Regions from separate parts of the Streptomyces sp. NPDC041940 genome, predicted to be linked through region 3. Evidence: riboswitches for the same ligand, from Rfam matches in the RefSeq annotation. Region 3 holds a riboswitch; each other region holds the start of a gene.
What was found. Region 3 has a riboswitch for cobalamin ahead of ACZ6I3_RS07615 (ABC transporter substrate-binding protein). Riboswitches for the same ligand answer to the same signal wherever they lie in the genome.

Region 1 (10,071 bases), on a different contig from region 3:
CTGCGGGGCGTGGGTCTCGGGCAGCTTCACTGTCGCCTTGACCGTGGGGCGCTGCCCGGTGTCGGCCGGGAACGACCAGTACAGGTAGTCGCCGGTGGAGCCGCTCGCGGTGGCCTGCTGCCCCTGTTCGATCTCCGTCGCGGTACGGAAGGAGGTGCCCGCCCGCGTGGGTGCCGACTTCTCCGACGCGTCCTGCGACGGACTCGGCGAGGAGTCGGCCGCCGCGGGCGCGGCGGCGAGCCCCACGGCCAGCAACGCGGTGCTCAACGCACGTATCACTCGCATCAGTTGGTCCTCCAGACCGCGATCCGCCAGCGCGACAGCCAGCCCCAGACGAGACCGGCGAGGAAGCCGGTGAGGATCAGCGCGCCGAGCAGCCACCAGCCCCGGCCCAGGCCGAAGGAGGCCACGTCACTCGCGTGCGACGGGCCGTCGACGACGTCCACCGTCAGCTCCAGCGGCAGCCCGGGAGTGGTCTTCACACCGGAGGCCGCCGAGAAGGAGTGGGTGACCGTCAGGCACACGGTCTCCGCGGCCGGCTTGTCGCTGTCACCGTCGGCGTCGTCGCGCTCGGGCTCGGGGTACCTGAGGCCCGTCGAGATCACGTCCGTACGGCCGTTGCCCGCCGCCTCGCCACGTACGATCTCCCGGCCCTTGCCCGTCACGGCCCGCAGCAGCACGCCGTAGCCCGGGTTCACGGCCCGGTCGGCCGCGACACTCACCGAGGCGCGCAGCTCCTGCCCCGGCAGGACCTCCACGCGGTACCAGCGCTGCTGCCCGAACTCCTCCCGGTCGGTGTACAGCCCGGACTTCAGCGTCGGTGCCGCGGAGCACCGGTCGGCGCCCTCGGTCGCCACCGGCGTCACCACCGGATCGGCCGCCCGGTCCACCAACTGGTTGACCTTGTCGGTGAGTTCGTCCTGGTGCTCCACCGAGGTGTAGGTGCCGCCGGTGGCCTCGGCGATGCAGCTCAGCTGCTTGCTCAGCTTGGCGGTAGGCACCAGGCCCAGGGTGTCGATGGTCAGGCCGATGCCCTTCGCCGCGATCTCGCGGGCCACCTCGCACGGGTCGAGCGGGGCGCAAGTGTCCTCGCCGTCGCTGATCAGCACGATGCGCTTGGAGCCGTCGCCGCCCTCCAGGTCGTCGGCGGCCTTCAGCAGGGCCGGGCCGATCGGCGTCCAGCCCGTCGGGGTGAGCGTGGCGACGGCCGTCTTGGCCTCGGTGCGGTTCAGCGGGCCGACCGGGTAGAGCTGCGCGGTGTCCTTGCAGCCCGTCTTCCGGTCGTCGCCGGGGTAGTCGGCGCCGAGGGTGCGGATGCCGAGTTCGACCTCCTCGGGCGTCGCGTCGAGCACCTCGTTGAACGCCTGCTTCGCGGCGGCCATCCGCGACTGTCCGTCGATGTCCCGCGCCCGCATCGAGCCGCTCACATCGAGGACGAGGTCGACCTTGGGGGCGGCCTGGCCCGTGGGTTCGCCGGCGGCCGCTCCGGCCGGGAAGGCTATCCCGGCCGTCAGCGCGGCGAGCAGGGCACAGACGCCCGCCGCCAGTCGTTTACTTGTGATCATCGGCGGATCTTATGGAGCGGCGGGGCCGTGCTCCAAAACGGGGTTCACAGAAGAGGATTGGGTAGTTCCGCCCACTGGTCACCGGGCGTCTGCGGCGAGAGCCGCATCAGCGTCAGCGCCTTGGTGGGCACGGGTTCCGAAAGCAGTGCGGTGAGGTCCGGGGAGCGCGGGAGGCTGGACACGGCCGACTCCAGCGCCGTCGCGAGCGCCGCGCCCGACCCCGCCGTACCGGCCAGCGCGCCCGCCACCAGTGAGCCGAACAGCTTGCGGCGGAGCGTGCGTTCGTCGTCCGTGACCATCCGGGCGGGCAGGTCGGGGACCGTGATGCCGTGCCGGGCCAGGCGGGCCGGGCTGACGCGGATGTCGGCCAGGTCGCGGTAGACGAACCGCAGCGGGTCGCCGTCGGGCGAGAGGACCACGAGGAGGTTCTGGCCGTGCGCCTCCAGGGCCACGCCCAGCTCCAGCAGCCGCAGCCCGACGGTGAGGGCGAGGCGGGCGAAGCCGGCCAGCCAGGCGGGGGAGCGGGACAGCGCGCTGGTCGCGAGCGCCGCCACCGGCAGGACCCGTTCACCGCTCCCGGCGTACGTCTGCGGCGACTCCCGCAGCACGGCCGCGAAGTCGGGGGAGCCGGCCGCAGCCGCTCCCAGGGTGCGGGTGACGTGCAGCAGGCCGTCCGTGCGCGCCGCCGGGATCTCGGCGAAGTCCGACAGCAGCGCGGACGCGGCCACCGAGGGCAGCGAGATGTCCCGCACCGACGATGTCAGCCGGGCACTGAGGGAGGTCTTGACGTGCGGCCCGCCGGGCAGGGCGAGCGTCCGCAGGGACATCAGCGGATGCGCGGCGCGCCGCTCCTCGCACGTCCGCTTCAGCACATGCGCCGCCTGCCAGGGGTGCACCGGCAGCACCACCCGCGGCCCGTCCCGCAGGTCCTGGGGCCACGCCCCGGTCACCAGGCACTCCTCCGCCCGCACCGGTACAAGACCCAGCTCCACGACCGGCCGGTGCTCGGGCCCGTAGGCGAGCTGCTCGGCCACCGAGAAACCGGGCCGGGACCGGCAGGTGGGGTGGAACGGATGCCCGTCGACGATCCGCTGCTCCCACTCCCAGTCGTTCCCCGGCCACTCGTCCGCCGCGAGTCCGTCCTGCCCCGCTCTCGACAGCGCCAAGGAGGCGACGCTGTGACCGAGTTCGGCGGCGAAGGAGGCGGAGTGCGGGACGGCGAGGTCCGTCACCAGCCGCGCCGGATCGTTGTACTCAGCCCCGTCGAGCCCCACGACGGTGACGTAGCCGCCGGTCGCGTACGGATCCGGCGGCGGGCCGTGCAGCCGGCGGCCGTCGGACAGGAACAGGGTCAGCCCGTCCCGGCCCGGCTCCCTGCGGGCCACCCAGGGCAGTGGATCATGGGCGAGACCGCGCCACAGACGGGACAGCACGGCCGCGCGGGCGCCGGGCAGTTCGGCCTCGTACCGCGGCAGCAGTCCGGGCCGTACGGCGGCCAGCTCTTCGGCGACCTCGGCCTCGGCGGTGGGGGGACGGTGCACGGGCGGGCTCCTCGGGTACGAATAGGGCGTCACGGCGCGATGACGTCGAACGGCATACTGATCATCTCCGCCAGGAAGTCCGGAAGTCCCGGAAGGGCTGCGGGGAACTCAGAGAACACAGAGAACACAAGGAACGTACGGAAACGAGTGGATCGCGTGGACCTCATGCCCCCGACCGCCGACGCGTACGCCGCCGTGCCGCTGCTGAACTGCCTGCTGCGGGAGGTGGCCCGGCCGGTCGGCCAGGAGGGCGAGCACCGGATCTACCGCCTGCCCGGCGGGGGCCGTCTGCTGCGGGTGCGCGGGACGCGGCGGCCCGCCGAGCCCGAGGTCGAGGGGCCGGACGGCCGGCAGCGCGTCGACCACACCGAACTGGTCAAACTCGTCGCCGAGGAACTGCGCCGGCACACCGGGGTGTCCAACCACGAACTGCCCGCCGAGATGATCGACAGCAGGGACGCCGTGGCCGCCCTGCTGGAGGCCCGCGACCGCGCGACCCCGCCCGACGACCTCTACCTGCGCTCCGAGCAGTGTCTCCTCACCGGCCACACCCACCACCCGGCCCCCAAGGCGCGCGGCGGCGGCCCGGCCGCGGGGTGGCTGCCGTACGCGCCCGAGGCGTACGCCCGTTTTCCGCTGGTCCTGCTCGGGCTGCGCGAGGACTGCGTCGTCGAGGAGGGCGACACCTCGGCCCTCGACGCCCTCGGCACCGCCCCGCCCGGCTACCGGCTGCTCCCGGCCCACCCCTGGCAGCTCGACCTGGCGGGCACGGAGCTCGCCGCCGCCTTCGAGGACGGGAGGCTGGTCCGGCTGGGCACGACCGCCTTCGACACCTGGCCGACGGCCGCGATCCGCACGCTCTACGCACCTGGACAGGACCTCTTCCTGAAGTTCAGCCTCGACGTGCGCATCACCAACGACATCCGCCGGCTGTGGCGCCACGACCTGCTCGCCCTGCGCCGCACCGACGCGGCCGTGTGCGCCGCCTTCGACGGCTTCGACACGCTCGACGGCCCCCCGGCCTGGCTCGGCGACCGCGGGTACCGCACCGCCGGCTTCGCCTTCGAGGCCCTGGCCGTCCTCGTCCGCGACGGCTTCGCCGACCGTCTCGTGCCCGGCGCGACCCCGCTGCTCGCCGCCGGACTCGTCGAGGGCTTCGACGGCAGCCCGCTCGACCGCGCCGCCGACCCCGGGGCATGGTGGGCGGCGTATCTGGCGCGGGTGGTGCCCCCGGCCCTGGAGGCCTTCGCCCGGCACGGCGTCGTCATCGAGGCTCATCTGCAGAACACCCTGATCGCCGTCGACGCCGACGGCATGCCCGTGCAGGCCCTGTACCGGGACGCCGAGGGCGTGAAGCTGCTGCCGGACGTGGAGCGGGAAGCCGGCTGGGAGCGGCTCGTGTACTGCCTGGTCGTCAACCACCTCACCGAGATCGCCGGCGCCCTCGCCGAACGCCATCCCGGCTTCGACCCGTGGCCCGCCGCCCGCCGCGAGTTCGCCCGCCACGACCTGCCGGAGATCCCCGCCCTGCTCACCTCGCCCACCCTCCCCGCCAAGACGAACCTCCTGCTGCGCTGGACGGGCGCGGACGGCGCCGACGCCCGCTATCTGCCGCTGCCCAATCCGCTCAGGGAAGGAACGTGACCTGGGGAGCGCCCGTGCGCGGATGCACGGTGACCTCTCCCTCCACCCCGTACACCTCGGCCAGCAGCCGGGGCGTGAGGACCTCGGCGGGCGGGCCGGACGCGGTGACCTCGCCCTCGTTCAGGACGTAGAGGCGGTCGCAGTAGTAGGCGGCCAGGTTGAGGTCGTGCAGGGCGAGCAGCACCGTCGCGGGCAGTCGGCGCAGGGCGCCCAGCACCTCCAACTGGTGCCGGATGTCCAGGTGGTTGGTGGGCTCGTCGAGGACGAGCAGCGTGGGCTGCTGGGTGAGGGCCCGGGCGATCAGCACCCGCTGGCGTTCGCCGCCGGACAGCCGGTCGAAGGGCCGCTCGGCCAGGTGGGCGGCGTCGACCGCCGCGAGCGCGGAGTCGATGAGCCCGGCGTCCTCGGGGGTGTCGCCGGCCAGAAGCCGCTTGTGCGGGGTGCGGCCCATGGCGACGACCTCGCGCACGGCCAGATCGAAGTCGGCGCCCGACTCCTGCACCACCGCCGCCACGGTACGGGCCAGCTGCCGCACGGGCAGCGACCAGGCGTCGGCGCCGTCGACCCGCACCTGCCCGGCGTCGGGGCGCAGCACCCGGTAGACGGCCCGCAGCAGACTGGACTTGCCGCTGCCGTTGGGGCCCACCAGCCCGATGGTCTTGCCCGGGCGGGCGGTCAGGGACACGTCCCGCACCAGGTGACGTGCTCCGGCCGTCAGGGTGACGCCCTCGACATCGAGATCGGTCGCGGCCACCCCTGTTCCGATCGCGCTCATCCCACTCCTCGGTCCGTGGACCGCCGGGCGTCCCGGCGCATGAGCCACAGGAAGAACGGCCCGCCGCACAGCGCGGTCAGCACGCCGACCGGCACCTCCATGGGCGCGGCGATCGTGCGCGCGGCGACATCGGCCCAGACCAGGAAGACCGCCCCGCCGAGGGCGGCCGTGGGCAGGACCCGGCGGTGGTCGCCGCCGACGAACAGCCGCACGATGTGCGGCAGCATCAGGCCCACGAAGCCGATCGGCCCGGCCGCCGCGACCAGCACGCCCGTCACGAGGGAGACCAGCACGAACATCCGGGCCCGGAACCGGGCCACGTCGAGGCCCATCGTGGTCGCGGCCTCCTCGCCCGCCAGCAGCAGGTTCAGGTTCCGGGACTGCACCATGAGGACACCGACGCCCAGCAGAGTCGCCAGGCTCGGCAGCCACAGCGTGCCCCAGTTGACGCCGCCGAGACCGCCGAGGGTCCAGGCGAGCACCGCACGGGCCTCGTTGCCCCGGTCGGTGGTCAGCAGCAGCAGATCCAGCAGCGCGGTGAGCACCGCGGCGATCGCCACCCCGGACAGCACGAGCCGCACGGAGGTGATGCGTCCTCCGGTCCGGGCGGTGCTGTACACGAGCAGCAGCGCGCCCAGCGCGCCCGCGAACGCGGCGGCCGACAGCGACACCGGCCCGAACACGCTCACCCCGAACACGATCACCGACACCGCGCCCAGGGACGCCCCCGAGGAGACGCCCAGCAGATACGGCTCGGCCAGCGGATTGCGCACCAGGGCTTGCAGGGCGGTGCCCACGACCGCGAGGCCCGCCCCGGTCACCACCCCGAGCAGCACCCGGGGCGCCCGCACATCCAGCACGATGGTCTCGCGCGCCCGCGACCAGTCAGGCTCCGTCCAGCCCGCGCCCAGCGTGTGCGTCACGATGCCCCAGACCTGCCCGGGCGGCACCTGCACGGAGCCGATCGCCAGGCCCGCCGTGGCGGAGACGACGAGCAGGGCGGTCAGGACGAGCAGCGTGACGGCCAGGCCGGTGCGCCCCGTCCGCTGCCCGGCCGGCACAGGGCGTCGCACCGCGGGAGCCTCGGTGGCCGGCTGCGTCACCGGGAGCTCTCGGGATGCAACCCGCGCGCCAGGTCCCCCACCGCGTACGCCGAGCGGATGCCGACGAGCGTGGCGGTGAGCGGCAGGACCACGAACCGCTTGTTCTTCACGGCGGGCACGTCGGCGAGGGCAGGCTGGGAGAGCAGGAACTTCTTCTTCTGCTCGACGCTTCCGGCACCGGCGTAGTCGTAGATGGCGATGACCTCGGGCCTGCGCTCGACGACCTGCTCCCAGGAGACGTCCCCGAAGACGTCGTCGAGGTCGGCGAAGACGTTCTTGCCGCCGGCCAGCCGGATGATCTCGGTGCCGAGGCTCTTGCCGCCCGCGGTGAAGGCGGTCTTGTCGCCGCTGTCGTACACGAACACCGGCACCGCGGACTCGCCCTCGACGGCGGAGGCCGCCTTGGCGACCCGGCCCTCCAGGTCGGCGACCAGTGCGTCGGCCCGGCCGGAGACGCCGAAGATCTCACCGGCGGTGCGGATCTCGTCGTAGGTGTCCTTCATCGTCACCCGCTTCTTGCCGCAGTACTCGCGGTTGAGGTGGGTGTCGATGCCGGCGTCGGCGAACGCCTTGCGGGAGCGGCCCTCGTTCTCCGCGAAGGCACTGCCGTAGCCGCCGTAGACGAGGTCCGGCTCGGCCTCCAGGACGGTCTCGAACGACGGTTCCTTCTTCGCCAGTTCCGGTATCGCCTCGTAGTCCTTCCGCAGTTCCGGCAGGACGGCCGAGTCGGGGAAGGCGGTGCCGACCATGCGGTCCTTCAGACCGAGGGCGAGCATGAGTTCCGCCGGGTGCTGGTGGATGGTGACGACCCGTGACGGCGGCTTGTCGTAGGTCGTCTTCACCCCGCAGTTGTTCACGGTGACGGGGAAGCCCTCGGGTGCCTTCGACGCCTTCGGGTCCTCGGCGGTGCGGCCGGACGAGCCGCAGCCGGTGACGAGCAGTGCCGCCGACAGGGCGACGGCCAGCGCTGTGACCTGTCGGCGGGCAGGGGAGAGCAGGTGGGACACGTAGAGCCTCCTGGGGAGTCCGCGCTCCTCGGATCGGGCCCGCGGCGGGTCAGTGTCCTGACTCCCGGATCGACGTCCCCCCAAGCCTTCCCGCGCTCGCGCGGTGGCGTGTCGAAGGGGTGCGCTCCCCGGTCACAGTGGCGGGACCGTGCCGGAATCGCACCGGCTTCCTGTCTCCCGTCGCGGCGATGACCTGGTGATAGTACGTTCCGCGCCGTCGCGGTCAACAGGGCGTGCGCGCCCGCCCCGCACGCCCCGTGCCCACGTCACAGCTCCCGGACCGCCCGCAGCACCAGCCGCTCGGCGTTCTCGTCGTAGGGCCGGCCGTCGAAGCCGCCGAAGACCTCCACGCCCCCGAACCCGGCCTCCTCCGCCATCCGCCGCAACTCCACGGCGCTGTACACGAACCACACCAGCGTCGCCCGGGTCACACGCTCACCCCGCACCAGGACCCAGTCGCTGCGCAGCCGCGCCCAGTCGTCCAGCACCGTGTCCGTCTGCACCATCAGGTCCTCACCGCGCGTCACCACCTTGGGCGGGGTGACCTTGCGGGCCAGCAACTCCTTGCCGGCCAGGTCCAGGACGAGCGTGCCGCCCGGGGCCAGGCAGTCGTACATGGTGCGCAGCACGCGCGCGTTGTCGGCGGGGTCCTCGCAGTAGCCGAACGACGTGAACATGTTGAGTACGACGTCGAAGCCGCCCGGCGCCGCGTAGTCGCGCGCGTCGGCCTGGACGTACGTGACGTCGGCGCCGGTGTCCGCCGCCCGCTTGCGCGCCCGGTCCAGCATGGCCGGGCTGAGGTCCACGCCCGTCACCTCGTAGCCGCGCCGGGCGAGCGGCACGGTGAACACGCCGGGGCCGCAGCACAGGTCGAGCACCCGCGCCCCGGGCCGGAAGGACAGCAGGGGAGAGGTGTCCAGAAGTTCCTCGGCCTGGGTGTGGCGCTGCTCGGAGAAGAGGAAGTCGTGGAACTCCGTCCAGAAGTCATCGTCCTGGAACCCGCCCGTCCGTGTCATGCGGCTTCAGTGCTCCTTCTTCGTCGAATGGGACCTGCTTCAGCCGCTCGCCGTGCCTTCGCAGCAAGAGCAGGAGTGGGGGAAGCAGCAGACATTGCGCGGCGGCCAGCAGCCAGAACCAGCCCGTGTGCCCGGCGCGTTCCCCGAGGCCGTACACCTGGCCGCCCAGCACCCCGCTCGCGCAGGCGCCGAGACCGGAGGCCAGCCGCTGCTGACCGAAGACCACGGCGTCGGAGCGCGGGCTGCGGCGCAGCGCCTCCAGGTCGTTCTTCAGGAACAGCACGATGTCGCCCAGGGTGATCAGCGCCCCGCCCGCCAGCAGAGCGGCCCGGCCGCCGATCGCCAGCACGGCCAGTCCGGCCGCCAGGCCCGCGAACCCGACCGTCAGCGCGAGCGCGTAGGGCATGCGCCGGATCAGCCCGGAGGCGAGCGGCTGGACGACGATGACCAGCGTGAAGCAGAGCAGCAGGACCAGGCTGTAGAACTCGCTGGAGGCCCGCTCGACGGCGTAGACCGCCAGGAAGTGCTGGAAGTGGAAGTACAGGTAGAACGCGAGCGCGTTGGCGGCGAACGGCAGGACGGCCACCCCGGCCAGCAGCCCCTGCCGGGTGACCTCGGTGCCGGGGGGCCGCTCCCCGGCCGCGGGCAGCCCGGCGTGGCCCGCCGTGACCGCGAGGAACAGCGCCGTGACGGCCGCGAACAGCCAGCCGGGCGAGGACAGCACGAACGGCCCGGCGATCAACGGGCCCACCGCCATGCCCGCGTTGAGCGCCGCGTTGCCCGCCGACAGGAACGCCGGACGGCGTTCCTCGTCCACCCCGTGCACCAGGTACGCCTTGTTGGCGGGCAGGTACAGGGCGGCGCCGCAGCACGTCAGCACCAGCGCGGCGACCGCCAGGGGAGGCCAGCGCAGGGCCAGCAGGAGGCCGACGAACCCGGCCGTCCGTACGACGAGGGCCCACAGCATCGTGCGGCGCAGCCCGATCCGGTCCGCGAGCGCCCCGCCGACGACGCCGCCGGAGAACTGCACCAGCGCCGCCACGGCCAGCACCACGCCGACCGTGCCGAGCCCCATCCCGAGCCGCTCGTGCAGGAACACCGACATGAACGGCAGCACCATGAAGCTGCCGAGCGGGATCAGGAACGAGCTGAGCAGCAGGAAGCGCAGCGGGCCGCTGAGCGGGAACAACCCGGCGCTCCGCCCGGGCCGTTCACCCACCGGAGGGCTCGGTGAGCACGCGCAGGGCGTTGGCGGCCGCGACCGCCCGGTGCGTGGCGAGTTCCGCGGTCTCCGCCTCGGCGTAGACGATGCCCGCGTAGCCACGGCTGTCACTCAAGTGCTCCACGAGATCCCCGACTTGGCGGACGGGATACCAGGCCGGTGACCCCGGCAGGTCCGCCAGCCGGTCGAGCCCGGCGA
Region 2 (10,071 bases), on a different contig from region 3:
GAGGGGATCGCCGTGTGCACAAAGGCGCCGACCTCGCGCGGCGCGATGGCGTCCTGCTCGCACTCCAGTACGAGGGTCGGTACGGTCACGCCCTTGAGATCCTCGCGGCTGTCGGTCAGGAAGGTCGTACGGGCGAAGACCCGGGCGATGTCGGGGTCGGTGGCGCAGAAGCTGTTGGTCAGCTCCTGGCCCAGCTCCGGACGCTCCGGATTGCCCATGATCACCGGGGCCATCGCGGACGACCAGCCCAGATAGTTCGCCTCCAGGGAGTCCAGCAGCTCGTCGATGTCCTCGGTGCTGAAGCCGCCGCGGTATCCGTCGTCGTCGATGTAGCGGGGTGAGGGCGTCACCATCACGAGCGCCCCGATCCGCTCCGGGGCGGCCCGCGCCGCCAGCACCCCGACCATGGAGCTGACCGAGTGCCCCACGAACACCGCCCGCCGAAGGTCCAGCTCCTCGCACACGTCGACGACGTCGGCGGCGTAGCCGTGCAGCGAGGAGTACCGCTCCTCGCTCCAGGCCGACAGATCCGACCCGCCGGAACCCACGTAGTCGAACAGCACCACCCGGTACCGCTCCGCCAGAGCCGGCACCACCAGGCGCCACATGTTCTGGTCGCAGCCGAACCCGTGTGCCAGGACCAGCACCGGCGCGTCGTCTCGGCCGGTGATGGTCACGTTGTTCCTGCGGCGGATGTCCATGCGGTCATGCTGCCACCCCGGCCGGCGGGCTTCGACGGCGGACCGGCCGACGACATGATCGTTCTCGCCGGGCGTGGACGCCGTCGTGTGCCGCGACCGGGCCGACACCGGCCATCCGAAAGGGTGATGCGGCCGGTCGGGCGCGTCCCGCCCGGATGTGAAAGGCCGTCCCTCCTCGCCTCAACCCCCCGAACTCTCCCGCACGATGAGCCGGTGCCCGGCCACATGGTCGCCGGGCGGCGCGGTGTCCGGAGCGTCGATCCGGGCCAGCAGCTGGGCGACGGCGGCCCGGGCGATCTCCTGCTTGTCGGGGGCGACGGTCGTCAGGGTGGGGACGCTGAAACGGGACGCCTCGATGTCGTCGAAGCCGACCACGTCGAGCTCGCCCGGCACGGAACGGCCCAGCTCGTGCAGGGCCCGCAGCGCGCCCAGGGCGAGATGGTCGTTCAGGCACAGCAGCGCGTCCGGGCGGGGATCGCGTTCCATCAGCGCGCCGGCGGCCCGCGCGCCGTCCTGCCAGTGATAGGCGTCCACCCGCACCACCAGGCCGGGCTCGAAGGGCACGCCCGCCGCTTCGAGGGCCTCGCGGTAGCCGTCGGTGCGCAGCCGGTCGGTGCCCTGGCGGCCGTGCAGGGCGCCACCGACCACCGCGATGCGCCGGCGGCCTCTGGACAGGAGGTGCTCGGTGGCCTCGCGCGCCGCGCGCACGTTGTGGATGCCGACATGGTCGGTGCCGCCCTCGGCGGAGCGCTCGCCGAGCAGGACCACGGGCAGGCGCCGGTCACGGACGGCGAGATCACGCGGCTGCAGGGAGAGCGGACTGAGGATGACGCCGTCGGAGAACTGCGCGTCGAAACCGTGCAGCGCCGCCAGCTCCCGCTCGCGCACCGCCCCGGTCTGGTGTAGCAGCACGGTCTGCCCGCGCCGGTCGGCCTCGGCCATGACGTGCTTGGCCAGCTCGGCGAAGTAGGCGACGTCCAGCTCCGGGACCGCCAGGGTGATCATGCCGGTGCGGCCCTGGCGCAGTTGCCGCCCGGCGATGTTGACGCGGTAGCCCAGGGCGTCGATGGCCTCCTGGACGGCGGCGCGGGTCTGCTCCGAGACATGCTCGAAGTCGTTGATCACGTTGGAGACGGTCTTGGGGGAGACGCCGGCGTACTCCGCCACGTCCTTGATCCTTGGTCTGGCCGCCACGCTGTCCCGTCCTTCCGACTGCCGAGATCGTACCGACTGCGCTCATCGGGCCGTCCGACGGGTTTACATCGATGTAAACCCGTGGTGCCATGGGCGTCGACCGGCACATGTGACACGAGGAGCCCCATGGACGTGCCCCGCCCCGAGTGTCCGAGGCCCCAGTTCGTCCGTGGCGCGTGGCTGAACCTCAACGGCTCGTGGCAGTTCGAGATCGACCGGTCGGACACCGGCCTGGAACGCGGGCTGTTGACGCGCGAACTCACCGGCACGATCGTCGTCCCGTTCTGCCCGGAGTCGGAGCTCTCCGGGGTCGGGGATACGGACTTCATGGAAGCGGTCTGGTACCGGCGGACCGTGACCGTGCCGGCGGACTGGGTCGGCGCCCGGGTGCTGCTGCACACCGGCACACGAACTGACGAACGACCGGGGAGGGCCGGGAGCCGGGTCAGCCCAGGTAGAGCGGCAGTTTCGAGGCCTGCGCGCCCAGTTCGGCCCGCTCCGCCTCCGTGGGCACCCGCCTCCCGGTGCCCACCAGCAGCGCGTCCAGGTCGGTGAACGACGCGGGGAACGCGCTCCCCGCGATCCGTTCCAGCAGCTCGCGGGAGCGGGTGAGCCCCTCCGCCGGCGGCTGCTCCGCGTCCGGGAGGTGCGCGATCAGGTCGAGGTGGTGCAGCGTCCACTCCAGGACGTACGCCGAGAGATAGTCCGCCACGGTGAGGACCTCGTCGCGGGTGCCGACCCGGCCGGCCGGGTCGGCGAGCCGGGCGGCGCGGCCGGCGGCGGAGCCGACGTCGTCCAGGTGGAAGGCGAGCAGGTGCGGATCCTCGTACGCGGCGGCGAGCCGGACGGTCAGCGCGTCGAGCGGGTCGTCACCGGTCGGTGGCGTGTCGGCGAGCTCCCAGTAGGTCACCGCGTCACGGGTCGGTTCCCGGTCGGAGGGAGTGGCGAGGGTGATCAGGACGTCCTGGGCGTCGATGACCAGATGGCACACCAGGTCCCGCACCAGCCAGCCCGTACAGCCGGACGGCCGGGCGAAGTCCTCGTCGGCCAGGTCGGCGACCGCCGCGCGCAATGCCGTCCAGGAACGTGAGAAGAGATCCACCTCGGCACCGTAGTGGGGTGCGTCGCGGGCGGACAAACGCATTTCGGGCGGCCGGTACGCCCTTGTGCCAACTCCCGAACCGCGCCCTTGAGTTCATCGGCGCAGGACTCTGGCGGCCTTGAGAACTCCTGGGCTACCGTCGGTAACACCCCTGGTTGCCCCAGGGGCCTCTCCCGACCCCTGCGCACCTCCTCCGGAAGGCGGCCCATGGAACACCCGTCAGAACCCGCCGCGTTCACCCGCCGTCGTGCCCTGACCGTGGCGGGCGGTGTGCTCGCCGGCGCCGCGCTCGCGCAGTCGGCGTTCCCGGCCTTCGCGGCAGGCGCCGGATCGTCGGACGCGGACGCCATCGTCGTCGGCCACGGCCTCGCCGGGCTCGTCGCCACCGCCGAACTGGCCGCCGCCGGACGCAAGGTGCTGCTGCTCGACCAGGAACCGGAGGCCGGCCTGGGCGGGCAGGCCTTCTGGTCCTTCGGCGGGCTGTTCTTCGTCGATTCCCCCGAGCAGCGGCTCATGGGCATCAAGGACTCGCAGGAACTGGCCTGGCAGGACTGGCTGGGCACGGCCGGCTTCGACCGTGGCATCACCGACCCCTCGGGCCAGGACCACTGGGCCCACAAGTGGGCCGAGGCGTACGTGGACTTCGCCTCGGGGGAGAAGCACTCCTGGCTCGCGGGGCTCGGGATGCAGTGGTTCCCGATCGTCGGCTGGGCCGAGCGCGGCGGCGGCCTCGCGGACGGGCACGGCAACTCCGTACCCCGCTTCCACGTCACCTGGGGCACCGGTCCCGCCATCGTCGAGCCCTTCGAGAAGAAGGTGCGCGCGGCCGTGGAGGACGGCAAGGTGACGTTCAGGTTCCGGCACCGCGTGGACGACCTGATCGTCACGAACGGTGCCGTCACCGGGGTACGCGGAAAGGTCCTGGAACCCAGCAGCGCGGCACGCGGCAAGCCCACCTCCCGCAAGGTCGTCGGCGACTTCGAACTGAACGCCCCCGTCGTGATCGTCACCTCGGGCGGCATCGGAGCCAACCACGACCTCGTCCGGCGGAACTGGCCCGCGCGCCTCGGCACACCCCCGAAGTCCATGATCACGGGTGTGCCCGCGCACGTGGACGGGCGGATGCTCGCGATCACCGAGAAGGCGGGCGGACGGATCGTCAACCCCGACCGCATGTGGCACTACACCGAGGGCCTGAAGAACTACGACCCGATCTGGCCCGACCACGGCATCCGCATCCTGCCCGGCCCGTCCTCCATGTGGTTCGACGCCACGGGCAAGCGCTTCTCCAGCCCCGACATCCCGGGCTACGACACGCTCCACACCCTCAAGTCGATCACCGACACCGGATACGACTACTCCTGGTTCGTCACGACCCAGAAGATCATCGCCAAGGAGTTCGCGCTCTCCGGCTCCGAGCAGAACCCGGACCTCACCGAGAAGAACGTCTGGAAGCTGCTGTCGCGCATCTGGCAGACCCCCGAGCCGATCGAGCGGTTCAAGGAGAAGGGCGAGGACTTCGTCGTCGCCAAGACCCTGCCCGAACTCGTCGCCGGCATGAACAAACTGACGGGGGACGACCTGATCGACCTGGCCGGCCTGCAGCGGCAGATCGAGGCCCGCGACCGCGAGATCGCCAACCCGTACACCAAGGACGCCCAGGTCATGGGCATCCGCAACGCCCTCGCCTACCCCGGCGACACCCTCAGCCGCACCGCCTCCGCCCACCGGATCCTGGACACGTCCGCAGGATCGCTGATCGCCGTACGCCTCAACATCCTCACCCGCAAGACCCTCGGCGGGCTCCAGACCGACCTCTCCGGCCGCGTCCTGAACGCCGCCGGCAAGCCGATCAGCGGGCTGTACGCGGCCGGCGAGGTCGCCGGCTTCGGCGGCGGCGGTGTCCACGGCTACCGCTCCCTCGAAGGCACCTTCCTGGGCGGCTGCCTCTTCTCGGGCCGCGCGGCGGGCCGGGCGGCGGCCGCGGCGACGGCGGGCTGAGGCGACGGTCGCCACCCCGCCCGCGAGCCGGGGGCCGAGGCCTCGGTAACCCGGCGTCCCGGCCCGGCCGCCGGCGATCCGGGATCTCCCGGGCCGTGCTGCCGGGCCCGGCCCGTGGCTCAGGCGACGGGCCCGGCGGGCGCCCGCCGCGGAAGTCGACCGCGGCCGAGCCGGGCGCGGGCTGCGGCAGCGGCCCCAGCGAGCGCGATCCGGCCCGGCGGGGTCCCGCGCGACCTGGCCCGTCGGGGAGCGGGCCGCGATAGGCCTCGGCGGGATCCCGCGCGCGACCTGGCTCCGGCAGGGCGGGCCGCTGCCTCGGCCCGCCCTGCCGGAGCGTCAGGCGAGTCCGGGCCGCTCCCCGTCCAGTTCGGCCCGGACGGTCCGGGCCGCCGTGACCAGGTTCTCCAGGGACGCGCGGGTCTCGGTCCAGCCGCGGGTCTTCAGGCCGCAGTCGGGGTTGACCCACAGCCGTTCGGCGGGGATGGCCTTCAGGCCGGTGCGCAGCAGGTCGGCCGCCTCCTGCGCGTCGGGAACCCGCGGGGAGTGGATGTCGTAGACACCCGGCCCCGCCTCACGCGGATAGCCGTGCGAGGCGAGTTCGCGGGCGACCTGCATGTGGGAGCGGGCGGCCTCAAGGCTGATGACGTCCGCGTCGAGGTCGTCGATGGCCTGCACGATGTCGCCGAACTCGGCGTAGCACATGTGCGTGTGGATCTGCGTGTCCGGCCGCACGCCGCCCGTGCTGAGCCGGAAGGCCTCCGTGGCCCACCCCAGATACTCCGGCCGGTCGGCGGCACGCAGCGGCAGCGTCTCGCGCAGGGCCGGCTCGTCGACCTGGATGACCGACGTCCCGGCCGCCTCCAGGTCCCTCACCTCGTCGCGCAGGGCGAGAGCGACCTGCCGGGCCGTCTCGGCGCGCGGCTGGTCGTCGCGGACGAAGGACCAGGCGAGCATGGTGACCGGGCCGGTGAGCATGCCCTTGACCGGACGGTCCGTGAGGGACTGCGCGTACGTCGTCCAGCGCACGGTCATCGGCTCGGGCCGGGAGATGTCGCCGGCCAGGATCGGCGGGCGGACATAGCGGGTGCCGTAGGACTGGACCCAGCCGTGCTGCGTGGCGAGATAGCCGGTGAGCTGCTCGGCGAAGTACTGGACCATGTCGTTGCGTTCGGCCTCGCCGTGCACCAGGACATCCAGACCTGCCTTCTCCTGGAAGGAGATCACCTCCTGGATCTCGGCCCTGATGCGCTCCTCGTAGCCGGCCGTGTCGATCCGGCCCGCGCGCAGGTCCGCCCGGGCGGTACGCACCTCACCGGTCTGCGGGAACGAGCCGATCGTGGTGGTCGGCAGCAGGGGCAGACCGAGCCGGGCGCGCTGGGCGGCGGTCCGCTCGGCGTACGGCAGCGAGCGGCGGGCGTCCGCATCGGACACCGCGGCCGTGCGGGCGCGGACCGCCGGGTCACGGGTGATCGGTGAGTTCGCCCGGGAGGACAGGTCCGCCCGGTTCGCGGCGAGCTGCGCGCCGATGGTGTCCGTGCCCTGCGCGAGACCGCGCGCGAGGGTCACGATCTCCGCGGTCTTCTGCCGCGCGAAGGCGAGCCAGCGCAGCACCTGCGGCTCGATGTCCCGCTCCGCCGCCGTGTCCAGCGGCACGTGCAGCAGGGAGCAGGAGGCCGAGACGTCCACCCGGTCGGCGAGGCCGAGGAGTGTGCCGAGCCGGGAGAGCGACGCCGCCAGGTCGTTGATCCAGATGTTGCGCCCGTCGACGACACCGGCGACCAGCCGCTTGCCCGGCAGACCGCCCACCGCGGCCAGATCGTCCAGGTTGGCCGCCGCCGACTCCGTGAAGTCCAGCGCGAGCCCCTCGACCGGCGCCTTCGCCAGCACCGGCAGGGCGTTCCCGAGCCGGTCGAAGTATGAGGCGACCAGCAGCTTCGACCGGTCGGTGAGGGCTCCGAGGTCACGGTAGGCACGCTCGGCGGCGTTCAGCTCGGCCGGGGTCCGGTCCTGGACCAGGGCCGGCTCGTCCAGCTGCACCCACTCGGCGCCCGCCGCGCGCAGGTCGGCGAGGACCTCGGCGTACACGGGCAGCAGCCGGTCCAGGAGCGTGAGCGGCTCGAAGTCCGCGGGCACCCCCGGGGCGGGCTTGGCGAGGAGCAGATACGTGACCGGGCCGACGAGGACGGGGCGCGCGGTGTGGCCGAGCGCCAGGGCCTCGCGCAGCTCGGCGACCTGCTTGGCGGAGTCGGCGGTGAAGACCGTGTCCGGACCCAGCTCGGGCACCAGGTAGTGGTAGTTGGTGTCGAACCACTTGGTCATCTCCAGCGGCGCCACGTCCTGCGTGCCACGCGCCATGGCGAAGTAGCCGTCCAGGGCGTCCGCCTCGACGGCGTCCCGGTGGCGGCCGGGGATCGCGCCGACCATGACGGTGGTGTCCAGGACGTGGTCGTAGAACGAGAAGTCGCCCGTCGGGACCTCGTCGATGCCGGCGTCGGCCAGCTGCCGCCAGTTCGAGGCGCGCAGGTCGGCGGCGGTGGCCCGGAGGGCGTCGGCGGTGACGCGGCCCTTCCAGTAGCCCTCGATCGCCTTCTTCAGTTCCCGGTTCTGGCCCTGGCGGGGGTAGCCGTACACGGTGGACCGTGCTGCCGCGGCTGCGGGCTTGGTGGTCACGGAGATCTCCTTCGCGAGACGAATCCCTGAGATCCCGGCGACGGGACGAGAGCGCGAAGGGGTGACGAACCGGACGGAGACGACCTCGCGCGGCACAGCGCGGTCATCCGCCTGGTAAGTACGCCGACCCGCCCTCGAGGTCACCGGAATGTCCGCGCACGCATCGTCCGCGCGCGGGCAGTTGGCAGGTCTTCGGACTCGCGGGCACGTCTCACCATGTGAGAACACCTACTGGCCGTCGCTTCCCGGGCCCTGCGTGGACCCAGTGCGTATGACGGCGGTCGTTCCCGCTCACCGCTGCGGGGCAGTCCCGGATTCCCACCGGGTTCCCTCTTGCGACGCATCCCGCCTGGCGGACGGGGCGAACCAGCTGCACCGCCAGCCTATACACGACAAGGCCGCGGAAGCGACCCTCAGCCGCCGCCGGCCGGCCGCCCCGCCGCCAGCGCGGCCAGCTCCTCGGGAGTGCGCGGGCCGGGCGCCGACCCCGTCAACAGCCCCTGCGCGCGCAGGAGGTCCGCGGCGGCGGCACCCCACGGCAACCGCAGTCCCGCCTGCCGGAGGAGATCGGTCCGGGCCAGTGCCGTGGGAGCGGGCGCGAGGTGCACACCGTCCGGGGTGAGGAGCGCCGCGTCGTCGGCCCAGCGCAGGGCGAGATCGACGTCGTGGGTGGCCATCACCACCGTGGTGCCGTTCGCACGCAGCCCGTCGAGCGTGGCCAGGAGCCGTTCCTGGCCGTCGGGGTCGAGTCCGGCCGTGGGCTCGTCGAGGATCAGCACCCGGGGCCGCATCGCGACCGCGCCCGCGATGGCGGTCCGTTTGCGCTGCCCGTAGGAGAGCAGATGGGTGGGCCGGTCGGCCAGGGCGCCGATGTCCAGGGCGGCGAGCGCCTCCGCCACCCGCGCCCGTACCTCCGTGTCGGACAGCCCGAGGTTCAGCGGCCCGAACGACACGTCCTGCTCGACGGACGCCGCGAACAGCTGGTCGTCCGGGTCCTGCACCACCAGTTGGACGGTCGTCCGCAGCCGGGTCAGGCCCTTGCGGTCGTACGTCACCTGCTGCCCGTCGACCGTCAACCGCCCCTCGTGCGGACGCAGCCCGCCGCTGAGCAGCCGCATCAGCGTGGTCTTGCCGCTGCCGTTGCGGCCGAGCAGCGCCAGCGCCCGTCCCTCGCGGATGTCGAAGTCGAGGCCGCTGAGCACGGCCGGGCCGTCCTCGTAGGCGAAGGACGCGCCCCGCAGGGCGACGAGGGCGGGCTCGCTCATGCCGGCGGCCTTTCCAGTACGAAGGTGAGGACGACCAGCGCCGCGAGGAGCGCGCAACTGGCGACCGTGAAGCGGACGGAGACCCGGGCCTCCGGCACCAGAACCCGCAGGGTCCCGTCGTAGCCGCGCCCGGCGAGACCGGCCTGGAGGCGGGCCGCCCGGTCGAAGGCCCGGACGAACGCGGTGGCGCCGAGCCCGCCCAGCGAACGCCAGGCGGCGGCCCGCGTGGTGTGCCCGAGCCGGGCGGCCTGCGCGTCGCGGATCCGGCGCACTGAGTCCAGCAGCAGAAAGCTCATGCGGTACGTCACGAGCGCGACATCGACGACCGGCGCCGGGACGCCGGCCCGGACCAGGCGCGGCAGCAGGTCGGACATGGGCGTGGTGAAGGCGAACAGCAGCACCCCCAGGGAGGCCGCCGAGGTGCGCAGCAGCAACTCCCCGGCCCGCAGCGGCCCGTCGTCCGCGAGGGAGACGAAGCCCTCCGGCCCGCCCACCTGGACGAGCAGCGTGAGAGCGCCGGTCACGCAGAAGCCCAGCGGCACCCGGTAGGCCCGCCACAGCCGCCGGCCGGGCACACCGGCCGGCCCCAGCAGCAGGGACACGGCCGTCACCAGCACCAGGGCCGCGCCCGGCCAGGGCGGCAGCGAGATGGCCAGCACGGTGAGTCCCAGACCGAGCACGGCCTTGTCCACGGGATGGCGGCGGCGCCAGCGACTGCTGTGCGCCGCCGCGTCGATCGGCAGCACGCGGCTCAGGCCCTTTCGGCCGCCGGCTCCTCGGCGTCCCGCTCCCGCGCCTGCTGCTCACCCTGGCGCCGGCCCCGGCGCAGACCGAAGTAGTAGGCGAGGACACCGGCTCCGAGCGCCGCCTGCAGGGCGAACAGCGCCGACTCGATCTCACCCGACGGCGGCTCGTACAGCGGCGAGAACCAGGGCTCGTAGTCCGGGTCGATCTCGGTGATCGCCGTCTCCGCCTGGGCGTCGGCGCCCGCGAACGGCTCCTCCTTGTGGTCGCCGAGGCCGAGCGCGAGCGGCAGTACGGCGAGCGCGGCCACGGCGAGCAGCAGCAGGAGGTTGATCTTCGTGTTCTTCTTCATCGGGCCGCCACCTCGGTCTCGGTCACGGACTGCTTCTTGGCG
Region 3 (10,071 bases):
GCGCGCCGGCCCAGCACGAAGGCGATCCCCAGCGGCACGGCGGTCAGCGCGTCCGCCGTGTTGTGCACGGTGTCCCCGAGCAGCGCCACCGAGCCGGAGACGGCCACCACGAGCGCCTGGGCCAGGGCTGTCACACCGAGCACCGCGAGCGAGACCCAGAGCGCCCGCATCCCGCGGGCCGAGGACTCCAGGGCGGAGTCGACCTTGTCGGCCGTCTCGTGGGAGTGGGGGCTGAGGAGATGGGACAGCCGGTGGCGCGGGCCGTGCCGGTGGTGGTGAGGGCGGGAGTGCTCGTGCCGGTCGCTCACGTGGGTCCCCTTCCGGTGCGCGGGAGTGGACGCGCACACGCCCACAACGCCATTATGTGCTTATGAGCGCACGCATGCACTTGTCACCTGCGCACGATGCGCACCCGCGCAGCCCCGGCGAGGAACAGTTCGCGCTCGCCGCCGAACTCCTCGCGCTCCTGGGGGACCGGACCCGGCTCGCCCTGCTGCACGCACTGACCGGGGGAGAGGCCGATGTCACGACCCTGACGGAGGCGTGCGGGGCGGCCCGGCCCGCCGTCAGCCAGCACCTGGCGCGGCTGCGTCTCGCGGGCCTGGTGGACACACGCAAAGACGGCCGCCGCGTGATCTACTCACTCCGCGACGGCCATCTGCGCCGACTCGTGGACGAGGCGCTGAACGTGGCCGACCACCGTCTCAGCGACCGCCCCCCGCACGACTGAATCAGTACCGCGCGGCCGTCCCCAGATACTGCTCGGCGAAGGCCGCGGCCGCCGCGGGCGAGGTGAACAGGCGGCGCAGCCGGGCGAGCGTGGTGCCCGCGCGGAACGGGTCGCCCGCCGCCGTGCCGTGGTACACCTCGGACAGCCACTGCGAGAACTCCTGGTAGTCCCAGACCCGCCGCAGGCACGCCTGCGCGTAGCCGGCCAGACCGCTGTCGTCACCCGAGGTCAGGCGGGCCACCAAGGCGTCGCCGAGCAGGAAGGCGTCGTGCAGGGCGAGGTTCATGCCCTTGGCGGCGATGGGGGCGACCAGATGGGCCGCGTCGCCGACGAGGTGAAGCCGGCCGTGCACCATCGGCTCGACCACGTAGTCGTGCATGTCCAGCACGCGCTTCTCGATCAGCCGCCCCTCCGTCAGCGGCGGCGCACCGGCCGCCCCGAGCCGCTGCCGCAGCTCCGCCCAGACGCGCTCGTGCGGCCAGTTCTCCGGGTCGTCGCCCGGCGGGCACTGGAGGTAGTAGCGGGTCACCTCCGGGCTGCGTGGCATCTGGCCCGCGAAGCCGTTCTCGTGACAGCCGAACAGCACGCAGTCGGCCGACGGCGGGGCCTCGGCGAGCAGCGCCAGCCAGCCGATGCCGTAGTCGTGCCGCGCGAGGCGGACCCGCTCCGGCGGCAGCGAGGCCCGCGTCACTCCGCGCGCCCCGTCGCAGCCGGCCACGAAGTCGCAGTGCGCGACCCGCCGTTCACCCGTCTCCGGGCAGGTGTACGACACGGACGGCCGGTCGCTGTCGATGTCGTGCACCTCGACGTCCCGGACCCCGAAGCGGATCTCCCCGCCGCGCACGTCGGCGTACTCGCGCACCAGGTCCGTCACCAGCAACGGCTGCGGGTAGACAAAGTGGTGACTGCCCGTCATCTCGCCGTAGTGGAACGGGTACCGCTCCCCGTCGAAGCGGAACTCGCACGCGCTGTGCAGCTCCGCGCGGTCCAGCAGATTCCGGGCGAGGCCGCGCTTCTCCAGGCCCCGTACGGCCCACTCCTCGATGATCCCGGCCCGGGGCCGCTGCTCGATGAACTCCCGGGTCTCGGTCTCCAGCACCAGGCAGTCCACCGAGGCGGCCCGCAGGATGTTGCCGATCGTCAGCCCGGCGGGACCGGCGCCCACGACGACGACCGGGACATGGTGCGGGGAGCCGGAGTTCGAGGGCGGGGAGGGGTGGGTCATGCACTCATTATGGAGCGGGCGCGTCGGCCGTGACCGTCACCCCACCCGCGGGATCTCGATCGCCGGGCAGCGGTCCATCACCATCTCCAGACCCGCGGCCCGGGTCCGGTCGTACGCCGCCGCGTCGACGACCCCGAGCTGGAACCACACCGCCCCCGCGCCCTTGGCGACCGCCTCGTCCGCGACGGCTCCGGCGAGGTCGCTGTTCACGAACACGTCCACGACGTCCACGTCGAAGGGGATGTCCGACAGGCTCGCGTACCCCTGCTCGCCGTGCACGGTCTCCGCCTTGGGGTGCACGGGCACGACGCGCTTGCCGTACCGCTGGAGCACCGCGGCGACGCCGTACGCCGCGCGCTGCCGGTTCGACGACAGGCCCACCACGGCCCAGGTGTCGCCGAGCTCGGTGAGGATCCTGCGGAGCGTTGCGTCGTCGCCGTACACCGGCGGCCTCCTCGGGAGTCGCGGAAGAGCTGCTGTCCGGGCAACGACGCAGGGTGCGCTGTGATTCCCCCGGATCCTCCGTGATAGCTTGCCGAGGCCAGTCGAACCCATGTACGTGGGTCAGGGAATCCGGTGCGAATCCGGAACTGACGCGCAGCGGTGAGGGGGACGGGCGGGGCCTCGGCCACTGAACGGCTCGTATGTCGTACGGGAAGGCGCCCCGCACCGGGTGAACCCGAGTCCGAAGACCTGCTGGCGGCCCCCGCGGCCGGCCGGCGGTGGGGGAGCACCGTACGACCGGGCTCCGCGATCGGGCCCTCGACGTCTGAGGACTGGTTTCCTTGCCCCTCGCCCGACCCGCCCGTGCCGCCGTCCTGCTCGCGGCCTGCTCCCTGCTCATGACCGGCTGCGCAGGCTCCGAGGCTCCCAAGGCCAAGGCGTCCGCCGCTCTCGACAACTGCGGCCGGAAGGTCCGAGTCGACAAGGCGCCCAAGCACGCCGTCTCCCTCAACCAGGGCACCACCGAGATCCTGCTCTCCCTCGGCCTCGCCGACCGAATAGCGGGCACGGCCACCTGGACCGACCCCGTGATGAAGGGGCTGGAGAAGGCCAACGCGAAGGTGCCGCGCATCGCCGAGAACAACCCGTCCTTCGAACGGGTCCTGGACTCCGAGCCCGATTTCGTCGCCGCGTCCTTCGTCTCCACCCTCGGCAAGGGCGGCGTCGCCACCCGGGACCAGTTCGAGAAGCTCGGCGTGCCCACGTACGTCTCCCCGTCCGACTGCGCAGGCAAGGACAACTCGGGCGGCGGCGACGGCAAGCGCGACAAGGCGCTGGGCATCGACGCCGTCTACGGCGAGGTGCGGGACCTCGCGACCGTGTTCGGAGTGAAGGACCGCGGCGACAAGCTCGTGGCCTCCCTCCAGCAGCGGATGAAGAAGGCCACCCAGGGCGTCGACGCCTCCGACGTCTCCCTTCTGTACTGGTTCGCCAACTCCGAGTCGCCCTACATGGCCGGCTGCTGCGGAGCGCCCGGCATCATGACCCGCGCCCTCGGCGCCGAGAACGCCTTCGACGACACGCACGAGGAATGGCCGCAGGTCAACTGGGAGACGGTCGCCGACCGCAACCCCGACGTCCTCGTCATCGGCGATCTGACCCGCAACTCGGAGACCGCCGAGTCGGCGAAGCGGAAGATCGCCTTCCTTGAGTCCAACCCGGCCACCAAGAACATGGACGCCGTCAAGAACAAGCGCTACGTGCTGCTCAGCGGACAGGCCATGAACCCGACCATCCGCACCGTCGAGGGCGTGGAGAAGGTCGCGGCCGGACTGCGTGAGTTCGGGCTCGTGAAGTGACCGTCCGCGGACCGGCGCTCGGTGTCGCGGGCGCCTTGCTGCTGGTGGTCTCCGTGGCCCTGGCGATCACCATCGGACCGGCCGACATCCGGGTCGGGGACGTGTGGTCCGTCGTCGCCTCGCATGTCGGGCTCGGCAGCTCCGACCTGACGCCGATCCGGGACGGGATCGTCTGGCAGCTGCGGCTGCCGCGCACCCTGCTCGCGGCCGTGTGCGGGGCCGGCCTCGCCGTGTGCGGGGCGGTGATGCAGTCGCTGCTGCGCAACCCGCTGGCCGATCCGTTCGTGCTCGGGGTGTCCTCGGGCGCCTCCACCGGCGCGGTCGTCATCGTCGTGCTGGGCGTGGGCGGCGGTGTCGTCTCGGTGTCCGCGGGCGCGTTCCTCGGCGCCCTGGTCTCCTTCGCGCTGGTCCTGCTGCTCAGCCACACCCTCGGCGACACCACCGACCGGGTCGTCCTCGCGGGCGTCGCCGCCATGCAGCTCTTCTCCGCACTCACCTCCTTCGTCGTGCTGACCGCCGCCGACGCCGAGACGACCAAGGGCGTGCTGTTCTGGCTCCTGGGCTCGCTCGGCGGGGCCGGCTGGACCGACGTGTGGCTGTGCTTCGCCGTCCTGGCCGTGGCGCTGGTGGTGTGCCTGTCGTACGCCCGTACCCTCGACGCCTTCGCCTTCGGGCAGGACGCGGCGGCCGCGCTCGGGGTGTCCGTGGCCCGCACCCGCCTGGTGCTGCTGTGCGTCACCGCCCTGCTCACGGCGGCGCTGGTCAGCTCCGCCGGGGCGATCGGCTTCGTCGGGCTGGTCCTGCCGCACGCCGCCCGGGCGCTTGCCGGACCCGGGCACGCCCGGCTGCTGCCGATCACCGCCCTCGCCGGCGCGGTGTTCCTGGTCTGGGTCGACACCCTGGCCCGTACGGTCCTGGATCCGCAGGAGGTGCCGGTGGGGGTCGTGACATCGCTGATCGGGGTGCCGGCGTTCGTGGCGGTCCTCTACCGGACACGGAGGGTGCGATGACCGGGACACACGTCAGTGAGACGGAGAAGCCGGTGCGGGACGGGCTCCGGGCCGACCGGGTCAGCCGCCGTACCGACGGGCGCCTCATCCTCGACGGCGTCGCCCTCGCCCCCGAACCCGGCTCCACCGTCGGCGTCCTCGGCCCCAACGGCTCCGGCAAGTCCACGCTGCTGCGGCTGCTGGCCGGGCTGCTCACGCCGACCGCCGGAGTCGTCACCCTGGACGGCACCCCGCTGGGCGACCTGCCCCGCCGTACCGTCGCCCGCCGCCTCGCCACGGTCGAGCAACAGGCCGACACCCAGGTCGAGCTGACGGTCTTGGACGTCGTACGGCTGGGCCGGATCCCGCACCGCCGCGCCTGGACACCCGCCTCGGCGGACGACGAGCGGGCGATCCACGCCGCCCTGGAGCGCACCGGCCTCGCCGCCCGGGCCGGCCAGCCCTGGCACACCCTCTCGGGCGGCGAACGCCAGCGGGTGCAGATCGCCCGCGCGCTCGCGCAGGAACCCCGGGAACTCCTCCTGGACGAGCCCACCAACCACCTCGACATCCACCACCAGCTGGACCTGCTCGCCCTGGTCACGGGCCTGCCGGTCACCACCGTCGTCGCGCTGCACGACCTCAACCTCGCGGCGATGTACTGCGACCGGGTCGTCGTCCTGCGCGGGGGGACGGTGGTGGCGGGCGGTGCTCCCGGTGACGTCCTCACCGAGGAGCTCATCGCGGAGGTGTACGGGGTGCGGGCCGCCGTCAGCCGCGAGGGGCCCGAACAGCGGCCCCACGTGCGCTTCCTGGGCACGCTGGCCTGAGGCATGCCCGGCCCGGTGCCGGGCACGCCATTGGTGGGGTGCTTCCCGCCACGGTGGCCTGAAAACGTCGAACATGCCTGCGTGTGCGCGCCCGCCCGCCTACGCTCGCCTCGTGCTGCGCATCATCGACGCCCGTAGCGGCGAGCCGGTCGACGCCGCCCCGGCCCGCCGGGGCCTGACCCGTGTCGAGGTGCACGCGCCCGACTTCGACACGACGAGCCTGCGGGTGCTGCTCGTCGCCGACCTGCTCGTCCGGGCCCTGGAGCTGGGCGGCACCCCGGTGTGGGCGCTGCTGACCGGCGGGCGACGGCAGGCGGAGCTGCGCGCGAGCGCCGCGGCGCTCGGCATCCGGCCCTTCGAGGACAGCCCCGACGTGAGTGCCGGGCTGGGCGAGGCCCAGGTCATCCAGGTCGCGGTCGAGGGCGGCACGGCGACGGACGGTGTACGGATCGATGTCGCCCCCGCGCAGGCCGAGAACCCGGACCCTTCCGAAAGCCGGGACCCTTCCGACAGCCCGGCCCCTTCCGCACACCCGGACACGCGGGACGGCACCGACCCCGGTGTCCTGCGCCTCGCCCTGCTCGCCCGGCACCACAGCGCCCCCGCCCGGCTGGAGGCGGTCACGCTCGACGAGGCCCGGGTCACCCTCGCGCGGTGGCGCGGCGCGGTCGCCCGTTGGGCCCGGCTGCCCTCGCGGCCCGTCCCCGACGAGGTGCGCCGGCGGTTGCGCGACGCCTGGGAGGATGACCTGGACCTGCCCCGGGTACTGGACATCCTGCACGATGTCGAGACCGAGCCGGAGCTGCCCGACGGCGCGCGCTTCGAGACGTACGCGTACGCCGACCGGCTCCTCGGCCTCGACCTCACCCGCGACCTGGGGTCCCCGTCATGATCGAGCGCGCCGGAGCCGGCCCACTGCGCCGCCTGGTCGTCCTGCGGCACGCCAAGTCCGCCTGGCCCGTGGACGTCGCCGACCACGAACGCCCCCTCGCCCCGCGCGGCCGCCGGGACGCCCCCGCGGCCGGGCGCGCGCTGGCCGAGGCCGACTGCCTGCCGGACCTCGCGCTGTGCTCCACGGCCGTACGCGCGCGCCGGACCTGGGATCTGGCCGCCGGCCAGTGGGGCACGCCCCCGCCGGTCCGCCACGACCGGCGGCTGTACGCCGCCGGTCCCTCCGGTCTGCTGGCCGTCGCGCAGGCGGTGCCCCCCGAGGTCGAGACGCTGCTGCTGATCGGGCACAACCCCGGTCTGGAGGAACTGGTCGTGGCCCTCGCCGCCGACGGGCTCGACGACACCCTGGAGCAGGTCCGTACGAAGTTCCCCACCTCGGCGATCGCCGTCCTGTCCTGGCGCGGCGCGACCTGGCGGTCCCTCATCCCCGGCACCGCGCTGCTCACGTCCGTGATCGTGCCCCGGGGCCGGAAGGAGCAGTAGCCCAGGAGCACGCACAGACATGGGGCCTTTTCGGTGATTTGCGCCCGGCTCGCGCCTGGCGCACGTGCCGCGGCGGGTACGCCGTCTGCGAGGAACGCCCTCGAGACCATGAGGAGACCACCCATGCACGCAGTGATCCGACGGTACGAAGGGGTGACCGACCCGGCTGAGGCGGGGCGCCGGGTGAACGACGGGTTCCTGCCGCTCGTCCGCGAGGTCCGGGGTTTCGTGGCGTACTACTGGGTCGATGCCGGTGGCGGGGTGATGGTGTCGACCAGTGTCTTCGAGGACCGGGCCGGCGCCGAGGAGTCGACCGAAAGGGCGGGGGACTTCGTACGGGACCGCCTTGCCTCGCTGCTGCCGCATCCGCCCCAGGTCACGGCCGGTGAGGTCGTGGCTCATTCGTAGCGGAGGTCCCGGCCGATCCGGCTGACCGGATGAATAGGCTGGCCGGATGCAGGACGAATACCGCACGGTCGCCCGCACGGGCGTGCACGAGACCGAGGTCAACCGCTCCCGCTTCCTGTGCGCCCTGGCCCCGGCGGCCACCGAGCAGGAGGCGCAGGACTTCATCGCCGCGGTCCGCAAGGAGCACGCCGGCGCCAACCACAACTGCTGGGCCTATGTCATCGGCGCCGACGCCTCGGTCCAGAAGGCGAGCGACGACGGCGAACCCGGCGGCACCGCAGGTGTCCCCATGCTCCAGATGCTGCTGCGCCGCGACATGCGGTACGTCGTCGCCGTCGTCACCCGCTACTTCGGCGGCGTCAAGCTCGGCGCCGGCGGCCTCATCCGGGCGTACGGCGGAGCGGTCGGCGAGGCCCTGGACACCCTCGGCACGCGCACCCGCCGCAGATTCCGCCTGGCCACCGTCACCGTCGACCACCAGCGGGCGGGCAAACTGGAGAACGACCTGCGCACCACCGGCCGCGAGGTGCGGGACGTGCGCTACGACGAGGCGGTCACGATGGAGATCGCCCTCCCGGACGCGGAGGTGGACGCCTTCCGGGCCTGGCTCGCGGATGTGACCTCCGGCACGGCCCGCTTCGAGCCGGGCGGCGAGGCGTACGGCGATATCTGACGATCCGGACCAAGCGGGCATGGAGGGCGTGGCTGCGGCGGCTGATGACGGGTCGATACGGGAGTAACCGCCCGTGACGTCAGACCCGGCGGTTAGTCTCGGGGGATCATGAGGTTGCTGCATACATCCGACTGGCACCTCGGCCGGTCGTTCCACCGGGTGAACATGCTCGGGGCCCAGGCCGATTTCATCGGCCGGCTCGTCGCGACCGTGCGGGAGCGGTCCGTGGACGCGGTGGTCGTGTCCGGGGACGTCTACGACCGGGCGGTTCCGCCGCTCGCCGCGGTCGAGCTGTTCGACGACGCACTGCACCGGCTCGCCGACCTCGGCGTGCCGACCGTGATGATCTCCGGGAACCACGACTCGGCCCGCCGTCTGGGGGTCGGCGCGGGCCTGATCGGGCGGGCCGGTATCCATCTGCGGACCGAGCCGTCGGCGGCCGGTATCCCGGTGGTGCTGGCCGACGCCCACGGGGAGGTCGCCTTCTACGGTCTGCCGTATCTCGAACCGGCCCTGGTGAAGGACGAGTTCGGCGTGGAGAGGGCCGGGCACGAGGCCGTGCTCGCCGCCGCCATGGACCGGGTCCGCGCCGACCTCGCCACCCGTGCGCCCGGCACCCGCTCCGTCGTCCTCGCGCACGCCTTCGTCACCGGCGGAGAGCCCAGCGACAGTGAACGGGACATCACCGTCGGTGGTGTCGCCGCCGTACCCGCCGGTGTCTTCGACGGCGTCGACTACGTGGCCCTCGGGCATCTGCACGGCTGCCAGACCCTCACCGACCGCGTCCGCTACTCCGGTTCCCCGCTGCCCTACTCCTTCTCCGAGGCCCGGCACCGCAAGAGCATGTGGCTCGTCGACCTGGACGCCGACGGGTCGGTCGAAGCCGAGCGTGTCGACTGCCCCGTGCCGCGCCCCCTCGCCCGGATCCGGGGCACGCTGGAGGACCTGCTCGCCGACCCGGAGCAGGCACGGCACGAGGAGTCGTGGGTCGAGGCGACACTCACCGACCCGGTCCGCCCGGCCGACCCGATGGCCCGGCTCACCGAGCGCTTCCCGCACACGCTCAGCCTCGTCTTCGACCCCGACCGCACCGCGGACGACCCCGACGTGTCGTACGCCCGGCGCCTCGCCGGCCGCGGCGACCAGCAGATCGCGGAGGACTTCGTCGCCCACGTGCGCGGCGCGGGACCCGACGCCCACGAACAGGGCGTGCTCAGGGACGCGTTCGACGCGGTCCGGGCCGACGAGACCGTACGGGAGGTGGCCCGGTGAGGCTGCACCGGCTCACGGTCACCGCCTTCGGCCCCTTCGGAGGCACCCAGACCGTCGACTTCGACGAGTTGTCGACGGCCGGGCTGTTCCTGCTGCACGGACCGACCGGCGCGGGCAAGACGTCCGTCCTCGACGCCGTGTGTTACGCCCTGTACGGCTCGGTGCCCGGCGCCCGGCAGGGCGGCGGACAGGGCGCGACCCTGCGCAGCGACCACGCCGCACCCGCGACCCGCACCGAGGTCGCCCTCGAACTCACCGTCGCCGGGCGCCGTCTGGAGGTCACCCGCCAGCCGCCCTGGGAACGCCCCAAGAAGCGTGGAACCGGCACGACGCTCGACAAGGCCCAGACCTGGCTCCGCGAGTACGACGCGACGGCCGCGGCCTGGAAGGACCTCAGCCGCTCCCACCAGGAGATCGGCGAGGAGGTCACCCAGCTGCTCGGCATGAGCCGGGAGCAGTTCTGTCAGGTCGTGCTCCTGCCCCAGGGCGACTTCGCCCGGTTCCTGCGCGCCGACGCCGAGGCCCGGGGCAAGCTGCTCGGCCGCCTGTTCGACACCCGGCGCTTCGCCGACGTCGAGAAGCGCCTCGCCGAGCGGCGCCGGGCCACCGAGGCCCAGGTGCGGGACGGGGACGCCGACCTGCTGGCCGACGCCCACCGCATGCAGCAGGCCGCGGGCGACGCCATGGAGCTGCCGGAGCTGGATCCCG

Region 1: linked by a shared signal. The riboswitch ahead of ACZ6I3_RS15955 (ABC transporter substrate-binding protein) and the one ahead of ACZ6I3_RS07615 (ABC transporter substrate-binding protein) in region 3 are both predicted to bind cobalamin.
Region 2: linked by a shared signal. The riboswitch ahead of metE (5-methyltetrahydropteroyltriglutamate--homocysteine S-methyltransferase) and the one ahead of ACZ6I3_RS07615 (ABC transporter substrate-binding protein) in region 3 are both predicted to bind cobalamin.

What each region holds. Positions count from the first base shown of each region.
Region 1 is NZ_JBVJBP010000008.1:31,688-41,758, reverse strand. Features, by position in the region: gene ACZ6I3_RS15985 (hypothetical protein) at 1-285, opposite strand, end outside; gene ACZ6I3_RS15980 (VWA domain-containing protein) at 285-1,565, opposite strand; gene ACZ6I3_RS15975 (IucA/IucC family protein) at 1,610-3,106, opposite strand; gene ACZ6I3_RS15970 (IucA/IucC family protein) at 3,254-4,750, shown strand; gene ACZ6I3_RS15965 (ABC transporter ATP-binding protein) at 4,734-5,525, opposite strand; gene ACZ6I3_RS15960 (FecCD family ABC transporter permease) at 5,522-6,598, opposite strand; gene ACZ6I3_RS15955 (ABC transporter substrate-binding protein) at 6,625-7,635, opposite strand; cobalamin riboswitch at 7,666-7,847, opposite strand; gene ACZ6I3_RS15950 (class I SAM-dependent methyltransferase) at 7,902-8,651, opposite strand; gene ACZ6I3_RS15945 (MFS transporter) at 8,620-9,840, opposite strand; gene ACZ6I3_RS15940 (ATP-grasp domain-containing protein) at 9,863-10,071, opposite strand, start outside.
Region 2 is NZ_JBVJBP010000006.1:183,706-193,776, reverse strand. Features, by position in the region: gene ACZ6I3_RS13440 (alpha/beta fold hydrolase) at 1-701, opposite strand, end outside; gene ACZ6I3_RS13435 (LacI family DNA-binding transcriptional regulator) at 882-1,895, opposite strand; partial or broken gene ACZ6I3_RS13430 (beta-galactosidase) at 2,022-2,300, shown strand; gene ACZ6I3_RS13425 (maleylpyruvate isomerase N-terminal domain-containing protein) at 2,341-2,997, opposite strand; gene ACZ6I3_RS13420 (FAD-binding dehydrogenase) at 3,205-4,998, shown strand; gene metE (5-methyltetrahydropteroyltriglutamate--homocysteine S-methyltransferase) at 5,335-7,668, opposite strand; cobalamin riboswitch at 7,835-8,054, opposite strand; gene ACZ6I3_RS13410 (energy-coupling factor ABC transporter ATP-binding protein) at 8,082-8,933, opposite strand; gene cbiQ (cobalt ECF transporter T component CbiQ) at 8,930-9,679, opposite strand; gene ACZ6I3_RS13400 (energy-coupling factor ABC transporter substrate-binding protein) at 9,685-10,029, opposite strand; gene ACZ6I3_RS13395 (energy-coupling factor ABC transporter permease) at 10,026-10,071, opposite strand, start outside.
Region 3 is NZ_JBVJBP010000003.1:73,262-83,332, forward strand. Features, by position in the region: gene ACZ6I3_RS07595 (cation diffusion facilitator family transporter) at 1-308, opposite strand, end outside; gene ACZ6I3_RS07600 (ArsR/SmtB family transcription factor) at 371-730, shown strand; gene ACZ6I3_RS07605 (4-hydroxybenzoate 3-monooxygenase) at 732-1,955, opposite strand; gene ACZ6I3_RS07610 (CoA-binding protein) at 1,992-2,399, opposite strand; cobalamin riboswitch at 2,481-2,670, shown strand; gene ACZ6I3_RS07615 (ABC transporter substrate-binding protein) at 2,798-3,757, shown strand; gene ACZ6I3_RS07620 (FecCD family ABC transporter permease) at 3,754-4,767, shown strand; gene ACZ6I3_RS07625 (ABC transporter ATP-binding protein) at 4,764-5,576, shown strand; gene ACZ6I3_RS07630 (hypothetical protein) at 5,650-6,468, shown strand; gene ACZ6I3_RS07635 (SixA phosphatase family protein) at 6,465-7,010, shown strand; gene ACZ6I3_RS07640 (hypothetical protein) at 7,134-7,418, shown strand; gene ACZ6I3_RS07645 (YigZ family protein) at 7,465-8,091, shown strand; gene ACZ6I3_RS07650 (exonuclease SbcCD subunit D) at 8,200-9,363, shown strand; gene ACZ6I3_RS07655 (AAA family ATPase) at 9,360-10,071, shown strand, end outside.